Linked DNA regions of Acuticoccus sp. I52.16.1. The protein of the gene in region 1 interacts with the protein of each later gene in a pairwise test. Links are inferred from orthologs where the notes say so. Each region holds a gene or a part of one and is shown on either strand. Other genes may lie near its edges.

Region 1 (3,130 bases):
GCCTCCTATGCGATCCTGACGCATATGGTCGCGCACGCCACCGGGCTGGTGGCCGGCGACCTCGTCCATACCCTCGGCGACGCACACATATATTTGAACCATATGGCGCAGGTCGAAGAACAACTCTCGCGCGAGCCGCGGCCGCTGCCGACGCTCGACCTGTCGACCGCCCCGCGCGACCTCTTCGCCATCGCGGCGGAGCACATCCAGGTGCGCGGCTACGACCCGCACCCGGCGATCAAGGCTCCGGTCGCGGTGTGAGTTTGCGGGGCGAGGGCGCGGCCGCGTCGATCATCATGGTGGCGGCGGTGGCGCGCAACGGCGTGATCGGCCGCGACGGTGACCTGCCCTGGCGCATCCCCTCGGACTTGAAGCATTTCAAGGCGTTGACCCTGGGGCGCACGGTCGTCATGGGGCGTCGGACCTGGGAAGAGCTGGGCAAACCGCTGCCGCGGCGGCGCAACCTCGTCGTCACCTCGCGCACGATAGAGGGGGTGGAGACGGTGCCCTCGCTGCCGGCCGCGCTGGCGGCGGCGCGGGGCCCGGTGGCGCTGATCGGCGGCCACGCGATCTACGCCGAAGGCATGGACCATGCCGACGAGATTCACCTCACCCGCGTGGACGGCGCGCCCAACGGCGACACGGTGTTTCCGGCGATCGATCCGGCACGGTTCCGACGGGTCGCCACGGTGCCCGGGGAGAGGGGACCGCGAGATGAGTATGGATTCCAATTCGAAACCTACGTAAGGTTGTCGTGACCGGCTTGATTGCGACTGCGGTCTCCCTCGGCCTATAAGGGCACGCGCAGGGCGCGCGTTTCGCCGCGTTTGCGGAGAAGATCAGCATCATTATGTGCGCTTAGGGCTTCGCGCCCGGCATCAAGGCAGAGGCGGCAGAGGGAGCAAGAATGCCCTGGAATAACCAGTCGGGCGGTAAGGGCGGTGGTCCTTGGGGGGGTGGCGACGGCCCGTGGGGTAACGGACCGAACCGGCCCAACAACCCATGGGGCAACGGCCCGCAGCGTGGCGGCGGACAGGATCCGCAGAATTCGCCCGACCTCGAGGAGCTGCTCCGCCGCAGCCAGGACCGGCTGAAGCGGGTCTTTCCGGGCAGGCGCGGCGGCGGCGGGCCGGGGGGCGGCGGCGGTGGCCCGTCGCTCGGCGGCATCGGTGCGCGCGGCATCGCCCTGGCGGCGATCGTCGTGGCGGTGATCTACGGCCTGACCGGCATCTACACGGTCCGCCCGGGCGAGGTCGGCGTCGAGTTGGTGCTCGGCCGCCATGTCGGCAACACCATGCCGGGCCTCAACTACAATGTCCCATACCCGTTCGGTGAGGTCTTTACGCCGGACGTGCTGCGCATCCGCGAGCTCGTCATCGGCACGCGCGGCAACGGGCGCGGCGCCACGACCGACGTTCCCGCCGAAAGCCTGATGCTGACCGGCGACGAGAACATCGTCGACATCGACTTCAAGGTGCAGTGGCAGATCAACCGCGACCATCCGGCCAACTTCCTCTTCAACATCGAGGATCCGGAAGGCACGGTGAAGCAGGTCGCCGAAAGCGCGATGCGCGAGGTCGTCGGCCGGCGCAACATCCAGCCGATCCTGACCCAGGAGCGCCAGCAGATTCAGCTCGCCGTGCAGCAACTGATGCAGCAGACGCTCGACGAGTATCAGGCCGGCATCACCATCACCCAGGTGCAGATGCAGAAGGTCGACCCGCCCGAGCAGGTGATCGACGCCTTCCGCGACGTCCAGGCCGCCCGCGCCGACCAGGAGACCGCGCAGAACCGCGCCGACGCCTACGCCAACGAGGTCGTGCCGGAGGCCCGCGGTGAGGCGGCGCAGATCGTCGAGCAGTCACAGGCCTATCGCGATCAGGTCGTCGCCGAGGCGACCGGTCAGGCCGACCGCTTCCTCTCCGTGTACGAGGAATATGCCAAGGCGCCCGAGGTGACGCGCCAGCGCATCTACCTGGAGACGCTGGAACGCGTGTTCTCCAAGACCGACAAGATCATCATCGATCAGGGTGCGGGCTCCGGCGTCGTGCCGTATCTTCCGCTCGACCGTATGAACCGCGCTCCGAGCACGACCACCAACTCGAACGCGCAGGGGAATCGTTGATGCGTGCCGGTCTCGTCGTTTTCGCCATCGTCGTCGTCGCGGCGGTGGTGGCCGCGCTCAACGCACTCTTCATCATCAACCCGACGCAGCAGGCGCTGGTCCTGCAATTCGGTCAGGTGAAGAACACCATCCGTGAGCCCGGCCTCAATGTGAAAGTGCCGTTCATTCAGGACGTGATGATCCTCGACAAGCGGATCCTCGACCTCAACGTCCCGGCGCAGGAAATCATCGCCGCCGACCAGAAGCGCCTCGTGGTGGACGCGTTCATGCGCTACCGCATCCGCAACCCGGTCGAGTTCTTCCAGACGGTGAACAACGTCAACGAAGGCTCGCAGCGTCTCAACACCTTCGTCCAGGCCTCGCTGCGGGCCGTCCTGGCCGACGCGACCTTCACCGACATCGTGCGCGACAATCGCCCTGATCTGATGCAGCGCATCAAGCAGGACGTGGCGGCGCGTGCGGAGGCGATCGGCGTCGAGATCATCGACGTGAAGATCCGCCGTGCGGATCTGCCGGAGGCCAACTCCGCGGCGATCTATCGGCGGATGCAGACCGAGCGCGAGCAGGAAGCGCGCGAGATCCGCGCCCAGGGCGCCGAGGCGGCCCGCCGCATCGAGGCGGCCGCGGACCGCACCGCGACGGTGCTGCGCGCCGAGGCACGGCGTCAGTCCGAGCAGATCCGAGGCGAGGGCGACGCGAAGAAGAGCGCCATCTTCGCCGCCGCGTTCTCGCTCGATCCGGACTTTTTCGACTTCTACCGCTCGATGCAGGCCTACGAACAGGGTCTGAGCGCACAGGATACGCGCCTCGTGCTGTCGCCGGACACGGACTTCTTCCGCTATCTCGGCGACCCGCGCGGCGCACCGCGTCGCGGCGGCGTCAACGAGGGTCTGGCGGCGACGCCGCGGGCCGCCGCCCCCGCCGGCGAGGCCGAGCCCGACGGCGAGGCCGCGCAGGGCGAGGCGCCGGATGCCGGGGTGATCGTCGAGGAAGAGGTCGAGCCGC
Region 2 (3,293 bases), 2.5 Mb from region 1 along the record:
GTATTTCGGCGGATATGGCGGGTGAGCCCGGCGCGGGCGGCACTGCTAGCGGCGGGAGCCGTGCGTCGTGCGTGTGGCCTGGACCGCGTCGGCGAGCGACTGCCACACCGCCGTGTCCCAATAGCGGCGCGCCTGGCCCGAGGGCGAGGGCAGCACGAAGAGGCGCGTCGCGCCGATCCTCTCGGGCTGGGCGCCGAGGGGGACGGCACCGGTGGGGCGCTGGAGGACGGCGGCCGCGGCGGTCTTGGAGGTGAAGGCGAGGATCCGCGGTGCGTGCCGCTCGATCTTGGCGCGCAGGGCGTGTGTATCGAACGCGCCGGCGGGGAGTTCGGCGTCGTTGCCGAAGTGGGCCTTGCACACGTCGGTGAGGCCGATGCCCCATTCGACGAGGCGTGGCCAGTCGGCCGGCGCGAGGCGGATGGGCGTCAGCCCCGTGGCGTGCAGGGTGCGCCAGAAGAGATTGCCGGGGTGGGCATAATAGGCCCGCTTCTGCGCCGAAACGCGGCCGAGCGCGGTCCCGCAGAACACCACGCGAAGGTCAGGTCCGAGAAGGTCCGGCACATGGTCCGGCGGCAGTGGGCCGAAGCGAGGGGCAGGCGCAGGTGCAGGCATCCCGCCACGCTACCAGATGGGCCGCCGGCCCAGAAGCAGGCCGTGGCGAGCTCGCGGCGCCGGGCTGCGCTCCGGTTCGAGGTCGCCGGGGCATCTGCACGAAAACGGCCGCCTGGGGAGGCGGCCGTGATGTCGTCGTCGCGATGCCGTCAGGACGGCTGCGGTTCCCAGCCACCCTCGTTGGCGGGCGGACGGGGCTTGGGCGCGCCCGTGGGCGGGACGGTGGACGCCCGCGGCGGGGTGTCGTCGTCGGCGCTCTCGCGGACCGGGGGCTTGCCCTTGATGAGGTCGCGGATCTCTTCGCCGGTCAGCGTCTCGTACTCGAGCAGGCCCTTGGCGACGGTGTGCAGATCGTCGAGATTGGTCTTGATGACGGCCATCGCGGTCTCGTAGCCGTCATTCACGAAGCGCTTCACCTCCGAGTCGACCAGCTCCTGCGTCTTCTCCGACACGCTCTGGCTGCGGGCGACGGAGTGGCCGAGGAACACCTCGTCCTCGTTCTCCGAGTAGAGGAGCGGCCCCAGCTCGTCCGACATGCCGAACTGCGTCGCCATCGCGCGGGAGAGCTTGGTCGCCATCTTGATGTCGGCCGAGGCGCCGGAGGTCACCTTCTCGTGGCCGAAGATCAGCTCTTCGGCGACGCGGCCGCCCATGGCGACGGCGAGGTCCGCCTTGCACTTGGCGCGGGTCAGCGAGATCTGGTCCCGCTCCGGCAGGCGCATCACCATGCCGAGCGCACGGCCGCGGGGGATGATGGTCGCCTTGTGGATCGGATCGGACGCCGGCATGTGCAGCGCGACGAGGGCGTGGCCCGCCTCGTGGTAGGCGGTCAGCTTCTTCTCGTCCTCGGTCATGACGAGGGTGCGGCGCTCGGCACCCATCATCACCTTGTCTTTGGCGTCCTCGAACTCCTGGTGGGTGACGAGGCGCTTGTTGCGGCGCGCGGCCAGCAGCGCCGCCTCGTTGACGAGGTTGGCGAGGTCCGCACCGGCGAAGCCCGGCGTGCCGCGGGCGAGGGTCTTGAGGTTCACGTCCGGCGCCAGCGGCACCTTGCGCACGTGGACCTTCAGGATCTTCTCGCGGCCGACGAGGTCCGGATTGGGGACGACGATCTGGCGGTCGAACCGGCCCGGACGCAGCAGCGCGGGGTCGAGCACGTCCGGACGGTTGGTGGCGGCGATGAGGATGATGCCCTCGTTCGCCTCGAAGCCGTCCATCTCGACGAGGAGCTGGTTGAGGGTCTGCTCGCGCTCGTCGTTGCCGCCGCCCAGGCCCGCACCACGATGGCGGCCGACGGCGTCGATCTCGTCGATGAAGATGATGCAGGGGGCGTTCTTCTTCGCCTGCTCGAACATGTCGCGCACGCGGCTGGCGCCGACGCCGACGAACATCTCGACGAAGTCGGAGCCCGAGATGGAGAAGAAGGGCACGTTCGCCTCGCCGGCGATGGCGCGGGCGAGCAACGTCTTACCGGTGCCCGGAGGGCCGACCAGCAGGACGCCGCGGGGGATCTTGCCGCCGAGCTTCTGGAAGCGGGACGGGTCCTTCAGGAAGTCGACGATTTCCTGCAGGTCTTCCTTCGCCTCGTCGACGCCGGCGACGTCCTCGAACAGGACGCGGCCGTGCGCCTCGTTGAGGAGCTTGGCCTTGGACTTGCCGAAGCCCATCGCCTTGCCTGCGCCGCCGCCCTGCATCTGCCGCATCAGGAACAGCCAGATGCCCAGGATGAGGAGCATGGGGAACCACGTCGCCAGGATGCCCCAGATGGAGATCCCGTCGTTCGGCGGCTCGGCCCGGATGGTGACGCCCTGGGCGTCCAGCGTGTCGATATAATTGTTGGCGCCTTCGGGGGCGTAGGTCGAGAAGCGGCCGCCCGAATTGTACGTTCCTGTAATATCGCGCTGTTGGATCGTGACGGCGCGCACGTTGCCCTGCCGGGTCTCGGTCAAGAATTGCGAGAACGAGATATCCGACGTGTTGGTCCGCTGGCCCGGATTCTGGAACAGCTGGAACAACGCGATCAGCAGCAGCGCGATCACCACCCACAGGGCGAAATTGCGGAAATGGTTGCTCATGACATACCTTGATTGGCACCAACACTGGCGCGCGAGCGGCTCGGCGACCCCTCGGAGACTGCCAACAACATAGGAACTTCGGGGTCTGGTGCCAACTACTTGGCGGTTATGGAAGCCAGTGGACCAAAGAGCGCACCTCAACGCAAGGGCCGCACGATCGCCGCGTTTGCGGGCCAGTCGCGCCGACGCACGCCCAGCGTCGGCAACGCGACCAGGGCGCCGGCCACGAAAACCGCCGGCATCGTCTCGGCCGCGGCGCCGACCTCGTCCCGTGCGGCCCACGCGCGGCCCGCGGGCCCGGCCGCCGCGACGCGCACTTCGGGCGCGCTCGCCCGCAGCGCGACGGCGTAGCGTCCGTCGAACACGCCGCGGCCTCCGGGAGCTACCGCGATCGCCTCGATCCCCCGTGCCTCGCGCCACAGCGCCAGCGACGCACCGTGCGGAACGGCGCGGCAGCGGCCCAGCGTCGTCGCCTCCCCGCGACGCAGCGCCGCATCCGCCGCGGCCAGCGTGGCGAAGCGCGGCGGGTGCGTGAGGCCGCCGGTGCTGCGAAGCGCCTCGGCGAACGCGCGCAGCCGTACCTCCTCGTGCGCTGCGAACCACGGC

What was found.
Region 2: the proteins of hflK (region 1) and ftsH interact in binary tests that used the Escherichia coli proteins (3 or more experiments, as listed by UniProt). The link is inferred for Acuticoccus sp. I52.16.1 from one-to-one orthologs.

What each region holds. Positions count from the first base shown.
Region 1 is NZ_CP094828.1:4,503,437-4,506,566, forward strand. The notes cover bases 203-3,016. They hold hflK (FtsH protease activity modulator HflK), read left to right. Parts: upstream 203-907; coding sequence 908-2,125; downstream 2,126-3,016. Other genes in these bases: MRB58_RS20275 (thymidylate synthase), read left to right, coding at 203-261; MRB58_RS20280 (dihydrofolate reductase), read left to right, coding at 258-758; MRB58_RS20290 (SPFH domain-containing protein), read left to right, coding at 2,125-3,016. In the rest of the region: more of MRB58_RS20275, read left to right, coding at 1-202; more of MRB58_RS20290, read left to right, coding at 3,017-3,130.
Region 2 is NZ_CP094828.1:2,039,927-2,043,219, reverse strand. Bases 225-3,201 are described here. They hold ftsH (ATP-dependent zinc metalloprotease FtsH), read right to left. Parts: upstream 2,688-3,201; coding sequence 762-2,687; downstream 225-761. Other genes in these bases: tilS (tRNA lysidine(34) synthetase TilS), read right to left, coding at 2,825-3,201; MRB58_RS09130 (mismatch-specific DNA-glycosylase), read right to left, coding at 225-612. Outside these bases: more of MRB58_RS09130, read right to left, coding at 46-224; more of tilS, read right to left, coding at 3,202-3,293. UniProt on the Escherichia coli protein: Acts as a processive, ATP-dependent zinc metallopeptidase for both cytoplasmic and membrane proteins. Plays a role in the quality control of integral membrane proteins.